2 regions of the Desemzia sp. FAM 23988 genome follow, and region 2 is predicted to be linked to the other one. Evidence: a T-box and tRNA genes for the amino acid it is inferred to sense, from the RefSeq annotation. Region 2 holds a T-box; the other holds one or more tRNA genes.

Region 1 (3,108 bases), on a different contig from region 2:
AATAGTTTTGGTACTCTTCACTCCATTCAGCTATCTCCTGATAGGGACCCTTTATGCTGTTCAATATGTCCCATTGAATATTGGAAAATTTATCGCTTTTTATTTACTGCTTTTCGTAAATTACTGTATTGAAAATTATTTAAAAAAGCACTCGTTTCTCAATAAATCAGAACTTAAAGGTCCGTTTTATCTTATGGAATTAATGAATATCTTGTTAATAGCATTTCTCAGCTTTCAATCCCATTATTCTATTGCTTTATTAATTATCTTATATAGTTTAATCATTCATTTCCAACAAGTTCTTAAAGATAACCAGTTTCCTATTGTTGCTGTCTTGATTTTAGGAATTTTCAAAGGTGGTATGCTGACCTACTTAAGTTTCTTTATTCAAGCGCAATTTCTTCCTTTAATACTGATTGTCTGGAGTACACCATTGGTCATCTTACATTTGTTTATTGAAATCGGCAGTTATTTAGCAGAAAAAAAATCTCCTCGTGTTGCAATAGGCCAGTCTTATATATTGGTAACCCTACTGATTTTCATTTATCTAAGTACAGGACTATTTTTGTATAGTACATTTCGTATGGAGTTGTTTCTTTTTATTTTAACTCTCCCGTTAGCCATCCGTCTGGCCAGATTATTTATCACTCATAGTTGGAAAGACTCCAAATCTGTCACACTGAAAACGTTCCGGCTGTTCCAACTTCTGTATACAGTAATCTTTATTTTTGCAGAAATCCTCTATTTCGCAAATCTTTAAAACATGAATACACCCAGCAAAAATAACTTTGTTAGCATGAAGGTAGAATACCACATTCTAATGAAGGTATTTTTGCTGATTTTATATTCGAAAATTCTCTTTTTTATATTCTATTTATTTACAATTCATAATGAGCAATCAGCAAAGTATCCGTAATAACGTTTAATCCAGTATGAGAAATAAAATCTTTTTCTTCCTCATAAAACTACCGTCCTCCAAGATGTAGAACAGCTGAAATGGGAATAAGCTGATAATATGGAACTTGAGATAATAAATTTCTCCAGCATAGAGTCCAGCTAGCATAGAATGTCCAACCTATTCAAGAAACGATAGGTGCTGTCTCAGGTATCTTACTGCCCCTGCGTACGTCAAACCAACCAAAAAGAGCTGTTCACGTCATTTGACTGTGAACAGCTCTTTTTAGCATTCTGTATTTTAATGACCCGTACGGGATTCGAACCCGTGTTACCGCCGTGAAAGGGCAGTGTCTTAACCGCTTGACCAACGGGCCTGATTAATTATTTTTCTAAGAAGAATATGGGCCTAAATGGACTCGAACCATCGACCTCACGCTTATCAGGCGTGCGCTCTAACCAGCTGAGCTATAGGCCCAAAAGACATAAAAAAAGAGCGGGTGAGGAGAATCGAACTCCCATCATCAGCTTGGAAGGCTGAGGTTTTACCACTAAACTACACCCGCATTTTAGTTATGGCCCGGGACAGAGTCGAACTGCCGACACCTTGAGCTTCAATCAAGTGCTCTACCAACTGAGCTACCGGGCCAAATATTCAATTAAACGGTCTCGACGGGAATCGAACCCGCGATCTTCTGCGTGACAGGCAGACATGTTAACCCCTACACCACGAGACCAAAATCAGCTTAATTTTTCTTTCAGTGCACTGCTGCACATTGCGGGGGCAGGACTCGAACCTGCGACCTCCGGGTTATGAGCCCGACGAGCTGCCAACTGCTCTACCCCGCGATAATAAATATAAATTTCCATGACTGCTTACAGACACGATAAGGAGGATAAGGGATTCGAACCCTTGCGTGCTTTTACACACCTGACGGTTTTCAAGACCGTTCCCTTCAGCCGGACTTGGGTAATCCTCCGATATAAACAATTGTTTATTTTGAAGAGGTTTAAAACCTCATGACCCGTACGGGATTCGAACCCGTGTTACCGCCGTGAAAGGGCAGTGTCTTAACCGCTTGACCAACGGGCCAGATAACTTGATAGAAATATTATGGATTGGTGCTAAAACTAACGGAGAAGGAGGGATTTGAACCCTCGCGCCGCGTTAACGACCTACACCCTTAGCAGGGGCGCCTCTTCAGCCACTTGAGTACTTCCCCAAACCACAATTTTACTTTTTACAAACCAATAAATTAATTGGTGTAATGGGCCTAAATGGACTCGAACCATCGACCTCACGCTTATCAGGCGTGCGCTCTAACCAGCTGAGCTATAGGCCCATAAAAGCGGGTGAGGAGAATCGAACTCCCATCATCAGCTTGGAAGGCTGAGGTTTTACCACTAAACTACACCCGCATAAAACGGTCTCGACGGGAATCGAACCCGCGATCTTCTGCGTGACAGGCAGACATGTTAACCCCTACACCACGAGACCAAAATCAGCTTAATTTTTCTTTCAGTGCATTGTTGCACTATTGCGGGGGCAGGACTCGAACCTGCGACCTCCGGGTTATGAGCCCGACGAGCTGCCAACTGCTCTACCCCGCGATAATAAATATAAATTTCCATGACTGCTTACAGACACAATAAGGAGGATAAGGGATTCGAACCCTTGCGTGCTTTTACACACCTGACGGTTTTCAAGACCGTTCCCTTCAGCCGGACTTGGGTAATCCTCCGTGAAATACAAGGTAATTCTAATCGAAAAGATCAAAGTGGACCTTGCAGGACTCGAACCTGCGACCGGACGGTTATGAGCCGTCTGCTCTAACCAACTGAGCTAAAGGTCCAAGTTCTTTTATTCAATTAAAGTAGCGGCGGAGGGGATCGAACCCCCGACCTCCCGGGTATGAACCGGACGCTCTAGCCAGCTGAGCTACACCGCCATAATTAAATTAAGAAATCTTGTTGCAATGGAGCCTAGCGGGATCGAACCGCTGACCTCCTGCGTGCAAGGCAGGCGCTCTCCCAGCTGAGCTAAGGCCCCTAAATAAAATCGGGAATACAGGATTCGAACCTGCGACCCCTTGGTCCCAAACCAAGTGCTCTACCAAGCTGAGCTAATTCCCGTATACGTTAGTAAAAACTCTTTAAAAGAGATGCACCCAGCAAGAGTCGAACTTGCAACCGCTTGATTCGTAGTCAAGTACT
Region 2 (18,345 bases):
GTCTGATTAATAGAACAAGTTGCTACCATAGAATACATTTTTTAACGGATTTCAGTTAATCCACCCATATAGGAAACCAATGCTTCTGGAATTTTTACTGAGCCATCTGCTTGTTGATAGTTTTCTAGAATAGCTGCTACTGTTCGTCCTACTGCTAGTCCTGAACCATTTAACGTATGAACGTATTCTAATTTGCCTGTTTCTTCATTACGGTAGCGGATTTTTGCTCTTCTAGCTTGAAAAGCTTCCGTATTTGAGCAAGAAGAAATTTCGCGATACGTATTTTGAGCAGGTATCCATACTTCTAAATCATATGTTTTGGCTGCTGAAAAGCCCATATCTCCTGTACACAATGCCAACACACGGTAAGGAAGATTCAATTTTTGCAGCACATCCTCCGCATTAGCAGTCATTTTTTCTAGTTCTTCATATGATTCTTCAGGTTTACTAAATTTAACCATTTCTACTTTATTGAATTGGTGCAAACGAATCAAACCTCTGGTGTCTCGTCCAGCACTTCCAGCTTCAGATCTAAAAGAAGGGCTTAAAGCTGTGAAATAAATCGGCAATTCTTTTGCATCAATAATCTCATCTTGGTAATAGTTGGTCAGTGGTACTTCAGCGGTTGGAATCAAGGTCAGATCACTGTCTTGCATTTGGAAAACATCTTCTTTAAATTTAGGGAATTGTCCTGTTCCAAACATCGCTTTGCTGTTTACCAAGTAAGGTGTCATCATTTCTGTATAGTTGTGTTCATAAATATGCAAGTCTAACATAAAATTGTAAACAGCTCGTTCCAGTCGGGCTCCAAGTCCTTTATAGTAAAGGAAACGGCTGCCAGATACTTTCGCGCCGCGTTCGAAATCTAAAATTCCCAATTCTTCCCCTATTTCCCAGTGTGGTTTAGGTACAAAGTCATAACTAGGAGTTTCGCCCCATTTGCGTATTTCTACGTTTTCTTCTTCATCAGCGCCAACTGGTACTGATTCGTGCGGTAAATTAGGTAAACGAGTGGCAATGTTTTCCAGGTTTTCTTCTATAGTAGCCAACTCTTGATCCAACTGTTTGATCTTTCCGCCTACTTCACGCATTTCAACGATTTTACTCTCTGCATTTTCTTTCGCGCGCTTTAATGTAGCGATCGCATCGGACACTTCATTACGGTAGCTTTTTAACTTTTCTGTTTCGACTATTAAATCACGTCTCTTACCATCCAATTCGAGATAACGATTCAACTCTTCTTCCTTAACTCCACGAGCAGCTAATTTTTTAGCCACTTCATCAAAATTGTTTCTCAGCTCTTTGTTGTCTAACATTGTTTTCCCTCCTAAAATTGTATGTACAAAAAAAAGTCCAATTCGTCCCTAATGATATAGGGACGAATTGGACTATCTATTTCGCGGTACCACCCAGATTTAACTTTATAAAAAAGCTACTCTCTACTTCAGATAACGGTCTGGAGCCGAAATAATTTAATACTTAACAACAAGCCGTTAAGGTTCATTATTTACTTCATGTGATGGATTCAAGAAAAGTAATTATCAGCTTGCACCACCCGCTGACTCTCTGCAAATCAATTCTTCTTTACTAGCTCACATTACTAACGTTCAGTCTATTGAATTTATGTGCTTTTATTTTATCGAATCGCTATTTATAAGTCAACAAAAACTAAAACTTGGCTTACTTGAAGATATCAGCGAATAAATCTGAGAAGAAGTTACCAACCCAACGACCTGAAAGTACAAATACATTTGCTTTTTCAATGGCTTCTGTTGCAACAGCCGATACTTCTTGCCCATCATTTCCATCAATGTATCCTAGATCTTCACCTTCAACAGATACTTGGACTTTACCCATCTCTTGTCCTTTTTTAAGCGGAGCTGTTACTTGGTCTTCCGCATTTAGCAACTCTGGATCAGCAACAAAGTCAGCTGTTACAGATTCTGCGTCTGTTCCTTGTGGGACGACAATCGTTACATCAGAACCCGCTGAGACCTCTGCAGAATCAGCTTTTCCTTTATCAACAGCTACCGTTCCAGCTTCAGATACAACGTCTCCTTCTTTATAAACATCTAAGAAGTCCCAGTTGGCAAATACCCAATCCATGATTTTATCGGTTTCTTTGAAACGAGCCCCTTTGTCTGTCTCACCGTTTTCTGCGTTCATTACGATAGTGATAATACGCATGTCATCTTCTTTTGCCGTACCAGCTATTGAAGCTCCAGCAAAATCAGTCGTTCCTGTTTTAAGACCATCCACGTTTTCACGTTCAAATAACAAACCTTCCAGCATCCAGTTCCAGTTCGACATATCAATAGCGTCGGAAGTTCCTTCTCTAAAAGTCATTTTAGGAATACTCGTTGTTTCCAATACTTCTGGATAATCATTGACCAAATGCATCGCTACTTCAGCAATTCCTCTTGCAGTCATAGTGTTTTCATCTGTCTCTGAACTACCTGGATAAACATTTCCTTGTAAATCAGAATTATTTAAACCTGTAGCATTATAGATTTGGTATTCTGTGATACCCCACTCGTCCAGTTGTTCTCTCATTAAGTCAACAAAAGCTGGTTCTGATCCTGCAATAGCTTCAGCAATTGCGATCGTTGAGCCATTTGCTGAATAGATTGCTAGTGACTGGTACAATTCTTCGATAGAATAAGTTTCGTCTTGACGCAAATGAACATTTGACAGTCTTGTATCATGACTGATCTTAAATGCATAATCACTAATAGAAACTTGTTGATCCCAGCTCACTTCGCCAGCCTCAATAGCTTCAAATAAAATATATTCTACAATCATTTTCGTCATCGAAGCAATTCCTAGTGGAGTGTCTCCATTTTGGTTCAACAGCACTTTTCCTGTTCCTGCTTCTATAGCAAAGGCAGCATTTGCATTGATTTCAGGTGCTTGTGAAGCTGCTACAGCTTCTGTCGTGACGTTAAATTCTGTTCCAGCAATTTGAAAAGTAGGCGCTGCTGTCCCAACTAAGATTGTAGTAGCAAGGATAGCTCCGAATTTTTTAAGTTTTTTCATGGGTTTTATGTTCTCCTCAATCATATGATGATTTGTTTTTTAGTTTTTCTTTTAAATTCATTAAGGAATAGAGATAAATAAGTAATTTTCTCGCTTTTTCTATATTAACGAAGAAGGTATAAAAAAACAACCCTCTTTCCCGTTAAAGAAAGAATGACGGCTGTTTTGTGTTCACACTTTTTTAAAATGATTCACGTGAAACAATCAAGCATTTCACTCTAGAGAATTTAGTGGAAGTCGGATAATAAAACGCGTCCAGTTTTTATCTGATACTGCACTGATCGTCCCGTGATGCAATTCTACAATACTTTGAGCAATCGCTAGACCTAAACCAGTTCCAGCAGTCTCTTGAGAACGGGATTCATCCGCTCGGTAAAAACGATCAAAAAGATGCGCTAAAGCTTTGGAAGAAATTTTCTTCCCATCATTTTTGATGGTGATCACTGCTTCCTGTGCTTCCTGTTCCACTTCAATTAAGATGTGTTTGCCGTCTTTCCCGTATTTCAAAGCATTTGATAACAAATTATTGAATACCCGCACTAACTTTTCAGTGTCCGCTTCCATCTGCAAATGAGTTAAATGAGACACTACTTCAATTTCCATTTCACGTTTGCTCGCTTCTAACTCAAAATCAGCAGCAATTTGCTCCAGCATTTGGATCATATCAAAAGAAGTCGGCGTCAAAGGAGTCGTTTTTTGACGTACTCTGGTGTATTCAAACAGATCATCTACCAGAACTTTCATTTGCTTGGCTTTAGTGTACGCAGTTCTGGTGTACTTCAACAATTCTTCATTACTTTGGTAGCGTCCTTCTTCAATCAAGCCTAAGTAACCGATAATGGACGTTAGAGGAGTACGTATATCGTGACTGACATTGGTAATCAACTCATCTTTTGATTGTTCGATCATCCGTTCCTCTTCCATGGCTCTCACGGTACTGTCTACCAGCACATGGATACTATCCACTACTTCAGACATATCTCCTCGGTAATCATGTGAAATTCGATGTTCATAATGGCCTTCTGCAATGTAATGCAGTTCACTGATAATGTGGTTCAGCTGGTATTGACGGTAACGTCTTTTTAATCGCCAGTACGTCACTATTACGACGGATATCAGTAATAAAATAAGAAATGGTGGTGTAGAAGTAAACACTTGGCCGTCTTCAAGGTTGATGATCACGTCACCGATTACCCAAATAGATTTGAATGATTCAGGAAAAGCCAGCACTACACGTCTAAAAATCATGTGCACAGCATAGTAAGATAAGCACATTAATCCTGCAGTGATAAAAGCTTCTATAATCATTTTACTTTTTTCTTTTCTGGACAATTTCATGAGGAAAAAACTCCTTATATATAGTAGAAAGAACTGTTAGCGACAGCAAATAAAACCGCACCTTAACGATCTTCGATTTTATACCCTACTCCCCATACTGTTTGAATGACTTTCTCTCCACCAGTAGCTTCTTCAATCTTATCGCGCAAATGACTTACGTGAACCATAACGGTTTTCGCAGAAACAATACTTTCTTGCTGCCACACACGTTCAAAAATTTCTTCTGCGCTGAAAACACGGTTGGGATGACTGGCCAATAAATACAAAATACCGAATTCCAACACCGTAAGGACAATTTTTGTGCCAGTAATTGTTGAAACTTCGTGCGATTCTTTTTCAATAATCAGCGGCCCAATCTCCAATTTATCTGGTTGTTCAGGAACTCCCATATACTTACTCCTGCGAAGCAATGATTTGATACGGGCCATCACTTCTAACGGATTAAATGGTTTGACCACATAATCATCGGCTCCCGTCATTAAACCTTTTATCTTATCCACATCTGTTGTCTTAGCGCTCAACATTAAAATAGGCAGTTGCGTGTCTTTTCGAATTTCTTTAATGATCTCGTACCCGTCCATTTCGGGCATCATGACGTCTAAAACGACTAAATCGATCTCTTGCGTGTTCAATTTGCTCAATGCATCTTTTCCATTATAGGCTTTCTCTAAATCGAAGCCCTCATTTTGAATATATATCCCTAATAATTCAACAATTTCTTTATCATCATCAACGACCAATATTTTCATAACAATCCCTCGTTTTTCTTAGAATATAGTCACCTTCATCATAACAAAAAATAGCCGCTCTAAAGGTAAAATAATGATTAAGTTTTAAGAGAGTGGAGAAGAGTGTTTAGACTACTGGCTATAAGAAAATCTCAATAGACAGATGCGCAGAAAATGATTCAGCTGCTTAGTAAAATCTCCCCCAGAATCGAGTGTGCTTGGTGAGATCCATAGGAACGCTTTGCCGAAACCGTTGGAGCGTTAGCGAAGTACGGATTCGGTATGCGTAGCGAAGTCCAGCGCCTATGCTTTTTTAGAATATAGTACAACGATTAGTCATTTACGCTACTTAAGTTCTTCTAAGACAGCTTTTATTACTTCCAATATATTTCTCTTAATAAGCAAAAATAGTTTCAAAAATAAACTCTCTTAACTTTCACACACAAAAAAATTCTGGAGAAATCGTGATTGCTGGTAGCTATGTTCAAGATGAAATGCGAATTAGTCCGAGTTAACGCTTCAGCATTTATTTGGACTTTGAGGTTTGAAAGCTTTGAGACACTTTTTGACTCAAAGCGGTCCCATGGCTTTCACCCAGCAATCACGATTTTGGAAGAATTTTTTCTCTTTTCTTCAAGCCAAACGAAATCTTAAAATATCTAAATTTTAATTTACAAAAAAAGACTGCCTCAACTGAGACAATCTTTTAGTCTAAACGGCTTGCGTCACGCTCTTACTAGACGCGTTATGCAAGCCAGACTCTCTATGATTTCACTCCTCCTTTTATTTGGGAAAAGCACCCAATTAAAAGGAGGAGATGAACTCTACGAGAGTCTAAACGGCTTGCGTCACGCTCTTATCTTACTGAATAGAGTAGTTTGGTGATTCTTTTGTAATTTGTACATCGTGTGGGTGAGATTCGCGTAAACCTGCACCACTCATTTGAACAAATTGAGCATCTTCACGAAGCTCTTTTAAATTTCCTGCTCCAACATATCCCATACCTGAACGGATTCCGCCAAGCATTTGGAAAATAATATCTTGGACGCTTCCTTTATAAGCTACACGTCCTTCGATACCTTCAGGAACTAGCTTATTCGCTTCATTGGTTGCTTTTTGGAAGTAACGATCACTGGAACCAGCTTTCATTGCGCCTAAGCTGCCCATTCCACGATAAGTCTTGAAACGGCGTCCTTGGAAAATCTCGAATTCACCTGGAGATTCATCTGTACCAGCTAACATACTGCCCAGCATTACTGCGTGTCCTCCAGCAGCCATCGCTTTAACAATGTCTCCAGAATACTTGATTCCGCCATCAGCAATAATAGATTTGCCATACTCTTTAGCAGCTGTAGCTGCATCGTAAATCGCTGTGATTTGAGGAACACCAACACCCGCAACAACACGTGTCGTACAAATAGAACCTGGTCCAATACCAACTTTTACAACGTCAACTCCAACATCGAACAACGCTCTAGTTGCTGCGCCTGTTGCCACGTTACCAGCAATTAAATCAATATTTGGGAATTCTTCACGAATTTCTTTGATTTTACGGATAACGCCGGCACTATGTCCATGGGCTGTATCCACAATAATAGCATCCACACCTGCGTCAATTAACGCTTGAGCACGTTCAAACGTATCACTTGTTACTCCTACTGCTGCAGCAACTAATAAACGACCATGTTTGTCTTTAGCGCCATTAGGGAATTGGATGATCTTTTCAATATCTTTGATTGTGATCAACCCACTCAAACGACCCTCTTTATCTACTAAGGGTAATTTTTCAATTTTGTGTTGATGCAATAACTGTTCTGCTTCTTTGAGAGAAGTACCTTCTGGAGCCGTAACAAGTTTATCTTTCGTCATGACATCATTGATTTTTTGAGAGTAATCTGTGATGAAACGCATATCACGATTCGTTAAAATTCCTACTAATGTGCGTTCTTCCATTGTGTTGACAACTGGAACACCGCTGATACGGTAACGGGACATCAATGCTTCTGCATCTGAAACAAGATGATCAGGAGTCAAATAAAATGGATCAATAATAACGCCGCTTTCTGAACGTTTTACTTTACGTACTTCATCAGCTTGCGCTTCAATACTCATATTTTTATGAATAACACCTAACCCGCCTTGACGCGCCATAGCAATCGCCATATTTGCATCTGTTACAGTATCCATACTTGCACTCATAATTGGAATATTCAATTTAATCTTTTTAGTCAATTGAACACTCAAATCTACATCATTCGGCAATACATGGCTTTCCGCCGGCATTAATAAAACATCATCAAACGTAAACCCTTTTTTAGCAAATTTCGTTTCCCAGTTAGACATTTCCATCAAGCACTCCTTCTCAAATATACTGAACTTTTGTCAGATTTTTTACTATCTAACCTATCAAAATAACCCCCTTGCGTCAAGCCGTTTTCCCATTTCTTTCAAGATTTGCCTCCTTTTCTCATTTGTTCCTCATTCCAAATAGCAAAATAAAAAACTGCTGATTCGATTCGAAAATAAATCTCGAATGGAATCAGCAGCTTAAGTTATTTTGTATGAACATTGCATAATCGCAACTGTTCGGAAAGAACCTCCCACTGTCACAGTCGCAAGTCGTTCAGTAAGTATAACGTGTTTTGGAAATCAAAATGGGTTGCTCCACGCTCTTAAAATAAGGTCCCTTTTACGTGGTATTTGCGTTTGAAGTACCATTTCCCTGCAAAGGCAAGTGCTCCGATAATCAGATTAACGATGCCTGGCAACACGACGTTGATTGAAGTTGGGAGAAGAGCCATTGATCCGGTCATGACGATAATCCAAGCAAACATCGCTACAACGGAAACTAAAATGTAGCGCAATAAACTTCCTTTGACGCCTTGTGTAGGTGCATTCTTAGTGATCGCCAAAATAACAAATCCCCCCACTATGAAGTTCAATAGAAGAGTGATGATTCCCATACCCGTAGAATTAGCCCCATCTCCCAACAAAGCGGACAATCCTGTAATCAAAGCAAACATTCCACCCAACATCAGTGCTCCATCTACGTACAGCTTCCAATCTTCGGAACGTTCTGCTTTCCCGTCAACCGCTTGTTGAGGACCTTCAACGATTTCAATAGAACGCTCGGTAACCGTACCATATAATTTACGGGCTGTTATTCCAGAAGCTTGCTGAGAAATGATATTCTTTAACATGTCGTTAAACACTCTTGTTTTGTCATCATCTGGGTAATTAGCTTCTATCAAACGTTTGTCCAGTTTAGCCATGTAATCTTCATTTTTGTTAGTCAATTGTGCATATAAAGTAGTATTTTCTTCTTTCAACGCTACCAAATTATCTACTGCTTGTTCAGCGTTTACTTTTTTCTCTTCATTCTTCTTCACCGATTTAAAGCCCCCTATTTAGTCTATACATTAAATCTAAAGAGCATAATGTCGCCGTCTTGAACTACATACTCTTTACCTTCTGAACGCATTTTACCTGCTTCTTTCGCTGCTTTTTCACTGCCCAGTTGATCAAAGTCTTCATAAGCGATGGTTTCAGCGCGAATAAAGCCTCGTTCAAAATCTGTATGGATTACTCCGGCTGCTTGAGGAGCTTTCATGCCTTTTTTAAATGTCCAAGCTCGTACTTCTTGTACACCAGCTGTGAAATAAGTGCCCAAGCCTAGTAGATTGTAAGCAGAACGAATCAATTTGTCTAAACCAGCTTCTTCAATTCCCAAGTCTTCTAAGAACATGGCTTTTTCATCATCATCCAGTTCAGCAATTTCTTCTTCCGCACGTGCACAAATCACGATCACTTCTGCATTTTCTTTAGCCGCATACTCGCGCACTTGTTTTACATATTCGTTTTCATCAGCATTCGTAATATCGTCTTCTGCAACGTTAGCTACATATAAAACAGGTTTTGTTGTTAACAAGAAAAAGCTTTTTACTGTCGGCATTTCATCGTCGGTAAAGTCTACTGAACGAGCGGGTTGCCCAGCTTCTAAAGCCGGCTTGATTTTATTTAAAACCGCTAATTCAGCCATAGCTTCCTTGTCTTTAGTTTTAGCCATTTTAGCTACACGTTTTTGACGTTTATCAACAGACTCTAAATCCGCCAATACCAACTCTAAGTTGATTGTTTCGATATCATCGATCGGATCTACTTTTCCGCTAACATGCGTGATATTGTCATCATCAAAACAACGCACGACTTGACAAATCGCATCTACTTCACGGATATTGGCCAAGAATTTATTTCCCAGTCCTTCTCCTTTACTAGCCCCTTTAACGATTCCAGCAATATCTGTAAACTCAAAAGTTGTGGGAACAGTTCGTTTCGGTTCAACTAGTTCAGTCAATCGATTCAAACGGTAATCCGGTACTTCTACTACTCCTACGTTAGGGTCGATCGTTGCAAACGGGTAATTTGCTGCTTCTGCTCCTGCTTTGGTGATGGCGTTAAACAATGTTGATTTTCCAACATTCGGCAATCCTACTATTCCTGCTGTTAATGGCATACTATCTGCTCACTTTCTATGATTAAAATTTACTGCTCGATTCACTTTTCTTCTCTGCAGTTTCAAGAACTTTTTTCATTTTCCGTTCAAAATCTCTTCTCGGCATCATGACCATATGACCGCACTTTGTGCACTTGATGCGAATATCCATTCCCATACGGATGATTTGCCAGCGATTTGCGCCACAAGGATGCGGTTTTTTCATTTCTACAATATCGTTTAAATCATACATCAAAGCCACTTCCATTCTTTAGTTATGCCCGGACTCATTCCTCATCAAATTGAATCTCAAGAATATCCAAGATCCGAGTTAAATCCTCTGTAGAAAGATACTCAATTTCAATCTTTCCTTTGCTTTTCTTGTCATTGATTGAGACATTTGTGCCAAATTTATCCATCAAACGCTCTTCGCTTTCACGAATATAATAAGGCTTTTTCACAGGTTCTTTAGACTGTGGTTTTTGTTTGCTTTCATTCATCTGTGATACCAACTGCTCGATTTGTCGAACGGTCAGATTATCTTTGATCACTTTTTTGGCCACTCGGACGATTTGCTTTTTATCTTTTAAACCCAATAGCGTGCGGGCTTGTCCCATTGAAATAGTATTCGTTTGCAACATTTTTTTGACTTCCTCTGGCAATCCCAACAATCTTAAATAATTGGCGATGTACGGACGACTTTTTCCTAATCGTTGAGCCACTTCTTCTTGAGTCAATTTCAAATTTTTCATTAACATGTTGTAAGCTTCTGCTTCTTCAAGAGGGGATAAATCTTCCCGTTGCAAGTTTTCCAATACGGCAACTTGCATCATCGTTTCTTCGTCAAACTCTCTGACAATAGCCGGAATCGTGTCTTTACCAGCTAGTTTAGAAGCTCTAAACCGACGCTCTCCGGCAATGATTTCAAACCCTTTTGCTGCAGACTCACGTAAAATGATCGGCTGGAACACACCGGACTGTTTGATCGAAGCCGCTAACTCATTCAACGCTTCTTCGTCAAAAGTACGGCGCGGTTGATAAGGATTCGGACGAATCTCACTCAGCTGAATCTCTTGTACTCGTTCGTCATTGGCGTCCACTTTATCAAATTCTGCAAATTCCGTAAACAACGCATCGATTCCGCGACCGAGACCTTTACTGTTTTTATTAACCAACTGCTAACACTTCCTTTGCTAGTTCAACATAAACTTCTGCACCTCTGGAACGTGGATCGTAATCAATAATAGAAAGCCCGTGACTTGGAGCTTCAGATAAACGAATGTTGCGTGGAATGATCGTTTTGTAGACTTTTTCACGGAAATATTTTTTCACTTCATCTACTACTTCATAGCCTAGATTTGTTCGTGCATCTAACATCGTCAGCAATACCCCTTCGATTCTTAGATCAGGGTTAAAGTGTTTTTGAACCAGCCGGACTGTATTCAGCAGTTGGCTTAACCCTTCAAGAGCATAGTACTCACATTGTACTGGGATAAGAATGGAATCACTAGCTGTAAAAGCATTGATGGTTAAATGCCCTAGTGAAGGCGGACAATCAATCAAAATATAATCGTACTCATCCTGCAAGTCACGCAAAGCACTTTTTAGACGAGATTCTCGAGCCATTTGCGTCGTTAATTCAATTTCTGCCCCAGCCAATTGAATAGTTGCCGGCACTACCCATAGATTTTCTCTAGAGGATGGCATGACAACTTCTGCTATCGGGGTTTCATTTACCAACACATCATAAATGTCTTTTTCAACATCTACCTTACGTACTCCTAAACCACTTGTCGCATTTCCTTGTGCATCAATATCAATCAATAAAATTTTCTTTCCTTGATGCGCTAATGCAGCGCCTAGATTTACCGTTGTGGTTGTTTTTCCAACGCCGCCTTTTTGATTTGCTACTGATATCACTCGGGCCATTTCATTTCCTCCATATTATAAACTTGCTAAAGCTGAACAATTCTTCTTTTCCAACGCCAAAAAAGAGACACGACACGCATCTCTCCTTATACGCATCTTTTCCAAATGATTTTTCATTTGCCGCTCTTTATTCTTTTTTGTCTTTAGGGATCTCAATCGTGATCCGATAAACATCCTCTAAGTTTTCTTCGGTTGCTTTGATCTTCATACCGGTCTCTTTTACCATAGAGACTGTTTTTTTGATCGTATTCATCGCCAAACGAACATCTTTAGAGACGCTTTTTCGTCTAGCTTTTTTCGGAACTTCTTTTGACAACTCTACAGTTTCATTTTTAATGAGTTGTTCTACTTCTTTGACCGTTAATTTTTCTGCTTTGATCCGGTCGAGGTATTCTTGTTGTTTTTCTGCGTCCACTGCCAACAAACTACGTCCATGTCGTTCAGTGATCTCATTTTGCAATAAAGCCTTTCTGACCGGTTCAGACAACTTCAGCAACCTCAATTTATTGGCTACAAAAGATTGGCTTTTCCCAATACGTCCAGCTAATGTTTCTTGAGTAATCTTATTCATGTGCATCAAGTCTCGATATGCTTGTGCTTCTTCAATAGAAGTCAACTCTTCGCGCTGCAAATTCTCGATCAACGCTACCGATGCGGTTTCTTTATCCGTCATTTCCGTAACGATCGCTGTAACTTCTTTCCATTCTAATAGTTGAACAGCTCGAAAGCGACGCTCCCCAGCAATAATCTCATAATGATCTTCTTCTGTTTTACGCAAAATGATCGGTTGGATCAAACCATGCTCTTCTATAGTACGCGAAAGTTCCTGCAGCTTTTCGTCATTAAAGATTTTTCTAGGCTGGAACTGGTTGGGACGAATATTTTCTATCGGAATCTGTTGCACTTTTGATGAATCACTGAGTTCCTCCGCAAATATTTCTTCCATTTTCTCTGTTTTTTTCTTGGATTTTCCTGAACCAAACAAATCAGACAAAGCCATAATTCGCTAAACTCCCCTTAATTTCTACTCTGTACAACTCCAAATACTCCTCTATTATAACAAATGCCATTCTTAAAACATAGGTACTGCCACAAAAAGACAATCCTTGTTCAAATGCTGATGCAATTGGTTCGTTACAAAGGATTTTTATTTGGGGTACCTGGTTTTCTAGGGTATTTATTTGGGGTTTCTTTTTTCTTATCGATCACTAAGATATGACGTTCACCAGCTTCATTCGGCAACTCAAAAGAAAATTCCTCGCGAAACTTACCGCCTAAAGTAGCGATGGCTTTTTTACTGTCTTGCATTTCTGTTTCGCTGCTGGCTGCTTTCATAGCTATAAATGCTCCACCCTTTTTAACCAAAGGCAAACACAATTCCGACAATACACTCATTCTGGCTACAGCTCTGGCTGTAACATAGTCAAAAGTTTCTCTGAATTGCTTATTCTGACCAAATGTTTCTGCTCGATCATGGTACAAATGAACATTTTCTAATCCTAGTGTTTCAACTAGTAAATTCAAAAATTGAATTCGCTTATTTAATGAATCAACAATCGTTACTTCCAACTCTGGAAAAACGATTTTTAGGGGGATGCTTGGAAATCCTGCACCAGCACCTACATCACACAGGCTTTGGACCCCTTTAGTAAAATCCACATACAATCCAGCTGTAATCGAATCATAAAAATGTTTCAGATAAACTTCTTCACGTTGAGTAATTGCGGTTAAGTTGATTTTTTCGTTCCACTCTTGCAACAGTTTTAAATATTGCTCAAACTGTTCCATTTTCTTCTCTGTAAGCGGAATCCCTTTCTCTTGAAGGGCTTTTTTAAACTCTTCTGGGTTCATCATTCCAACTCCTTGTTTTCCAAATGTGAAACACAATTTGTTTCACGGATTACTTGTTTAACTGTATAACAAATCCCTTTGAACTTCAATGCTTTTAGAAGAATTTTTACGAAAAATTTCTGTCTATTCCCTCGTTTGATAACAATTAGATTAGAAAGATTAAAATCAAATGATTTTATTTATTGACATTCTCATGGAAGGTCGTTAAACTATCTTCAATGGTCAAAAAATACAGTGCAGACAAAGGAGTTGTTGAAAAATGATGAATCTAAAAACACATCTAGCGAGACCTGTTTCTCGTATTTTCAGCACCTCTTTTGTCGTCATTGTCATTTTATTACTTTAGCTAGGATTCGAACTATTCATTTAGTTGAGTCCTTGTTCGCGTACACGGGCTTAGCTTTAGTAATGAAGCAAGCCTGAACGATTTGGGGCTTGCTTCTTTTTTTATTTCGTTTTTTACCTAGATGACATAAAAGACCAAAACTATCACTAAAAATGGAGGGCAACAAGTATGAAAAAATATTTAGTAGATCGCATGTACAAGGCATCATCAGGAATAGCCAATGCTATTTTCGTCACCATCGGTATCGGCTTATTGTTAGAAACTATTGGCAACATGACTGGTCTCTCTGTTTTAGTGACTATTGGCGTAGCAACGAAAATGCTGATGGCACCAGCAATTGGTGCAGGAATCGCTATTATGCTAGGTGGGAACACCTTGACCATCTTTAGTGCTATGGCCGCTGGGACGGTAGGTGCAGGTGCTGTTCAAACAACTGCCGATGGGTTGATCACCATTGCTTCAGGTGAACCAATTGGTTGTTTGATCGCAGCTACTATTGCTACATTTATCGGAAAACGAACTTCCGGAAAAACGCCTTTAGATATGATGGCTATTCCTTTATCAGCTGTTTTGGTTGGTGGTATCAGCGGGTATTATTTGAACTTTGTGATCTCGCCTTTATTGAATACGATTAGTGCATTTATTTCGGCTTCTGTTGCTGGTTACCCTGTTATCGGTTCTGCTGTTATTGCTATGGTCGGAGGTCTTGTACTGATGTCTCCTGCTTCTTCCGCTGCAATAGCTATCGCCTTAAACTTAGATCCTGTATCCAGTGCTGCTATGTTAATCGGCACAACTAGTATGTATGTAGCCTTCTCATTTGTATCGTTACGTGAAAATGACTTAGGCGGATTTTTGGCTCAATTTATTTGTACACCAAAAGTACAGCTGCCAAACATCATTAAAAATCCAATGATTCTTGTAGCACCGACTATTGCATGTGCAATCGCTGCACCCATCGCAACGTCAGTACTTGGTTTGACTACTGCTAGCGCATTAGGCGGTCTGGGATTCTGTTCTTTCATCGCTCCCATCACTATTCTTGGGACTCAAGGTTTAAGCAGCTTCCTTAATTATATGATTGCTGGTGTGGTCGTTCCATTTGCAGTTACTTTCTTTATCTCATTTGCCATGAATAAATTTGAGTATGTGCGTAAAGGGGATATGGCTTTAGTAGTTAAATAAAATCATCTCTATATAAGGTGTCGGCGTGATTTTACGCTGACACCTTTTTTACGTATATGCTGAATATCTCTTAGCTATATTGCATCTAAAAAATAGCCCTAGAATAAAGACTGCTGTCTCGATTCTGTGACTATTCCTGAAAGAATTATTGAGGGCTTTACTTTCAAAGCTTTGACTAAGTTACAAGCTTGTTTCTTAATTTATTTTCTCTAATACTTAAAAAATAGGTAAGAAAAAACGGCAAGGACCTTTAAGAAAAAATCCGCTGCCGTTTTATAATTGATGGTCCCTACTGGGCTCGAACCAGCGACCCCCACCTTGTCGAGGTGATGCTCTCCCAACTGAGCTAAGGAACCTTTTTTTGTTCATTGTTACACAATCCTTAATTAGTATACCTTAAAAATAACGGTTCGTAAATACTACAATATAAAAATAATTGTATGGTGCTGCATGTTCCTCTATTGCAGCAACTAGCAGGTGCTAAAATACAACTAATAAATGATAGTCAATAACCTTTAGTTTCGGTATGATAAGCATGAGTAAGACATAAGGAGGAAAACAAATGGCCTTAGGAGAAAAATTAAAAGAAAGTAGAATCAAAAAAGGATACTCGCAGGGTGATGTAGCAGAACTGTTGCATATTTCAAGACAATCCATCTCAAAATGGGAAAATGGCAATAGTTACCCTGATTTAGATAATTTAGTAAAGTTAAGCAACTACTACGAAGTTTCCATTGATGAATTACTGAAAGAGAATCAGGAATTTAAAAAGAAAATAGCAGAAAATGAAGTTAAAATTGAGGAAAATTATCAAAAATTGGATTTCATTCGTGGAAATTCTGTAAAAGACGAAGGGCTTATACTATTGATTCTTGCTTTTATTGGTTGTTTAATTGCACCTTTAGGGTTTATTGTGGCTCCATTCCTCATCAAGCGCAACAAAAAAACAAACACACTCTATAAGTTGGTGTACTTAGCATGTGCTTGTTGTTTATTCGTTAATGTATTTGTTGTGTATAGTGCTGTCGGCGACTATATGGGCTGGGGCACAACAACTGTTGAATATCTTGGCGATTAATAACTAGTACGTGATGACAATATTACTGCCAGATAATTTAGCTCTCAAATTTATAGAAGATTCTACAAGCAGCACCGTTCTCTTTAAATAATAAGTGGCTTATGTAGGACTATCTACTTTTAGTTGCAAGCTTTTAAAACTTCCAATTAAAGCTGTTGCCGAAGCAGAATGTGCTCTTGTAATTTTCTGATTGCTTATGTCAATTTTATAGCTTGCCTTCCACTGTAAGGGTCTTTCTTTAGTAATTTTATAGGTACCATTCTTGACGTTGCTTGCCCTCATAAAAAATTGCGGCTCTTCTTCAACACTAATGATATACGTCTCCCCTAGATCGCCTTCAACTTCAAATTGTTGCATCCCGCCTTGGTTTATATCATAAAAAACACTGTTATAGGGTGATGGAAAAGTCTCTTCAGCGTGCACCTTCGTTGTAGTGACCAAACTAAAAAAAGTAACACAATTTAAAAGAAAAACTATTTTTTTCAACTAAATCCCTCCAAATATATTTTATAATAACATATAAAATATAACAGATAAGTTCGCATTAATAACTACTTATTTTAATTTAAGTGAACAATTATTAACTTCCCACTTCGAATAAAACTTACAATAAGTAAAAAAATCCCTCTTAAAATTAAATTTCTTTTCTTTTGACACTTCAGCAACCATTGAGTGCTAAAAAGCAACTGATGGCTTATAGTCATTGCTGATTACTTTCAGTATGATAGTTAAAAGAGCGAAAGAGGAGAAATAAATTATGAAAGAAGTCATTTTTCTTACGTGTGTTTCGATCATTTTAGGAGGATCTTATATTCTTTTTGAAGTATGTATTGGAAGTAATTTAGTAACCTTCCTTATTTCGATCATTTTAATATTGGTTATCTTTCAACTAGCTTGCCAATATATCGATAAAAAGAATTAACTCCTATAAAACCAATCATTGTTTAAATTTTTAGTGTCTACATGTGTTATAATAAACCAAAAGAAAGCGGATTCTGTAATGGAGGGATAAGATATGTTTGGTCTTTTGATACTACTTGTCGTCATTGGAATATTTGTTTATTCTGCTAAACAAGGTGATGAGTCCTCACTGTTAGGAACTCAGTTTAATACAGTAGTTACTTTTCAAGATGAATCTTACGCAGATATTAGAAGTTATGAATTATTTAGAAAAGTTGCTAAGTGGGAAAAAAGCGGTCAGTTATCATTTAAAGGAAATATCACCATTCTCAAAGCAGAGCTTATCCAATTGATTCATACAGAATTAGATATTCCTACAGACCAATTTAAAGTGACTTTTTCAAAAGCAATACGACTAAATTTGATTACATTGTAACATTTACCACTATTCCCAGACCTTTAATAGAGAACCAGCCTATTTTAGAAATACTGGGCATTTGGGAGAATTACGGGAAAAGTAGTTATAGAATATCAACTACTCTCTCTGAAGAAAATTTTAGAGAACTGATAGCACAAGAACTTTCTATTCCTGAAGATAGTTTTACTATCCATAATGCAGCGAGTTTTGTCTGGTCAAGATTGTTATGATTTTTTCTATCTGCTTAATGCAAAATAAGTATTCATTTTTTATTTCCCAGGAAATAATCCTCCAAAATCCATTGCTCAAACCTTAGACTGAGTAAAATAGGAAAGCTTCGTGTTATACTACACCTACTAATTCATCAAGAGAGGGATTTGAAAATGGATAAATGGGCTTATTATTTAAGAGAAATTTTGTATGCGACCGGTAAAGGAATCAAAGGTTTCCTGATTGCTCAACTAAAACTTTCTGTCTTAACATTTGTTTTGCTGTGTATTGGATTTGTAGTGATCGGAATCGACTGGTGGGGATTAAAAGCTCTAGGTATCGCTATTGTAGATATGATTCCAATTTTAGGCAGTGGAATCATCATGCTTCCTTGGGCCATCATTCGTGCATTAATGGGCGATGGTGATGTCGCTTGGAAAATCGCAGTGCTTTACGTTGTCATCTTGCTGGTACGCCAATTCGCAGAACCTTATCTGACTGGGAAACAAATTGGAGTTCGTCCACTGTACACATTCCTGTCTACTATTGTCTGTGTGTTGATATTTGGACCGATTGGAGCTCTTTTGGGTGCAGTTGTAGCGATTATCATCAAAGCGATCTTTAGCGTCCGCGATATGCATCAGGTGATAGAAGAATCAGATTACAAATAATTAGTTGTACACAAGCGGCAGCCGACAAAAAGGGCTCAACACTGGAGGAATATCCAGTGTTGAGCCCTTTTTTTTATTAACTGTTCAAAAAAACGCCCTGTTTTAGCTAAATGAAAAGTAGTAGTATAGAAAGTAGAGTCTAAAAGTCAATTTTATAGAGAAA

What was found. A T-box is a leader RNA that pairs with one kind of tRNA and senses whether it is charged. The one in region 2 lies ahead of serS (serine--tRNA ligase), so its partner is inferred to be a tRNA-Ser.
Region 1: it has a tRNA-Ser gene. The T-box ahead of serS (serine--tRNA ligase) is inferred to sense a tRNA for this amino acid. The anticodon was not compared.

The regions. Positions count from the first base shown of each region.
Region 1 is NZ_JBGQQS010000002.1:62-3,169, reverse strand. Features, by position in the region: gene ACEN4L_RS01505 (hypothetical protein) at 1-760, shown strand, start outside; tRNA gene ACEN4L_RS01500 (tRNA-Glu) at 1,200-1,271, opposite strand; tRNA gene ACEN4L_RS01495 (tRNA-Ile) at 1,299-1,372, opposite strand; tRNA gene ACEN4L_RS01490 (tRNA-Gly) at 1,390-1,460, opposite strand; tRNA gene ACEN4L_RS01485 (tRNA-Phe) at 1,471-1,543, opposite strand; tRNA gene ACEN4L_RS01480 (tRNA-Asp) at 1,559-1,631, opposite strand; tRNA gene ACEN4L_RS01475 (tRNA-Met) at 1,671-1,743, opposite strand; tRNA gene ACEN4L_RS01470 (tRNA-Ser) at 1,785-1,874, opposite strand; tRNA gene ACEN4L_RS01465 (tRNA-Glu) at 1,916-1,987, opposite strand; tRNA gene ACEN4L_RS01460 (tRNA-Ser) at 2,030-2,117, opposite strand; tRNA gene ACEN4L_RS01455 (tRNA-Ile) at 2,164-2,237, opposite strand; tRNA gene ACEN4L_RS01450 (tRNA-Gly) at 2,243-2,313, opposite strand; tRNA gene ACEN4L_RS01445 (tRNA-Asp) at 2,320-2,392, opposite strand; tRNA gene ACEN4L_RS01440 (tRNA-Met) at 2,433-2,505, opposite strand; tRNA gene ACEN4L_RS01435 (tRNA-Ser) at 2,547-2,636, opposite strand; tRNA gene ACEN4L_RS01430 (tRNA-Ile) at 2,674-2,747, opposite strand; tRNA gene ACEN4L_RS01425 (tRNA-Met) at 2,770-2,843, opposite strand; tRNA gene ACEN4L_RS01420 (tRNA-Ala) at 2,872-2,944, opposite strand; tRNA gene ACEN4L_RS01415 (tRNA-Pro) at 2,954-3,027, opposite strand; tRNA gene ACEN4L_RS01410 (tRNA-Arg) at 3,058-3,108, opposite strand, start outside.
Region 2 is NZ_JBGQQS010000021.1:1,152-19,496, forward strand. Features, by position in the region: gene serS (serine--tRNA ligase) at 42-1,316, opposite strand; T-box leader at 1,372-1,610, opposite strand; gene ACEN4L_RS10585 (serine hydrolase) at 1,681-3,036, opposite strand; gene ACEN4L_RS10590 (sensor histidine kinase) at 3,250-4,374, opposite strand; gene ACEN4L_RS10595 (response regulator transcription factor) at 4,437-5,123, opposite strand; gene guaB (IMP dehydrogenase) at 5,964-7,445, opposite strand; gene ACEN4L_RS10605 (DUF1129 domain-containing protein) at 7,775-8,491, opposite strand; gene ychF (redox-regulated ATPase YchF) at 8,515-9,615, opposite strand; gene ACEN4L_RS10615 (DUF951 domain-containing protein) at 9,638-9,847, opposite strand; gene ACEN4L_RS10620 (ParB/RepB/Spo0J family partition protein) at 9,882-10,769, opposite strand; gene ACEN4L_RS10625 (ParA family protein) at 10,762-11,523, opposite strand; gene noc (nucleoid occlusion protein) at 11,651-12,523, opposite strand; gene rsmG (16S rRNA (guanine(527)-N(7))-methyltransferase RsmG) at 12,658-13,374, opposite strand; gene ACEN4L_RS10640 (PTS transporter subunit IIC) at 13,889-14,905, shown strand; tRNA gene ACEN4L_RS10645 (tRNA-Val) at 15,189-15,261, opposite strand; gene ACEN4L_RS10650 (helix-turn-helix domain-containing protein) at 15,468-15,983, shown strand; gene ACEN4L_RS10655 (DUF5626 family protein) at 16,083-16,469, opposite strand; gene ACEN4L_RS10660 (hypothetical protein) at 16,741-16,905, shown strand; gene ACEN4L_RS10665 (hypothetical protein) at 16,999-17,319, shown strand; gene ACEN4L_RS10670 (AI-2E family transporter) at 17,685-18,182, shown strand.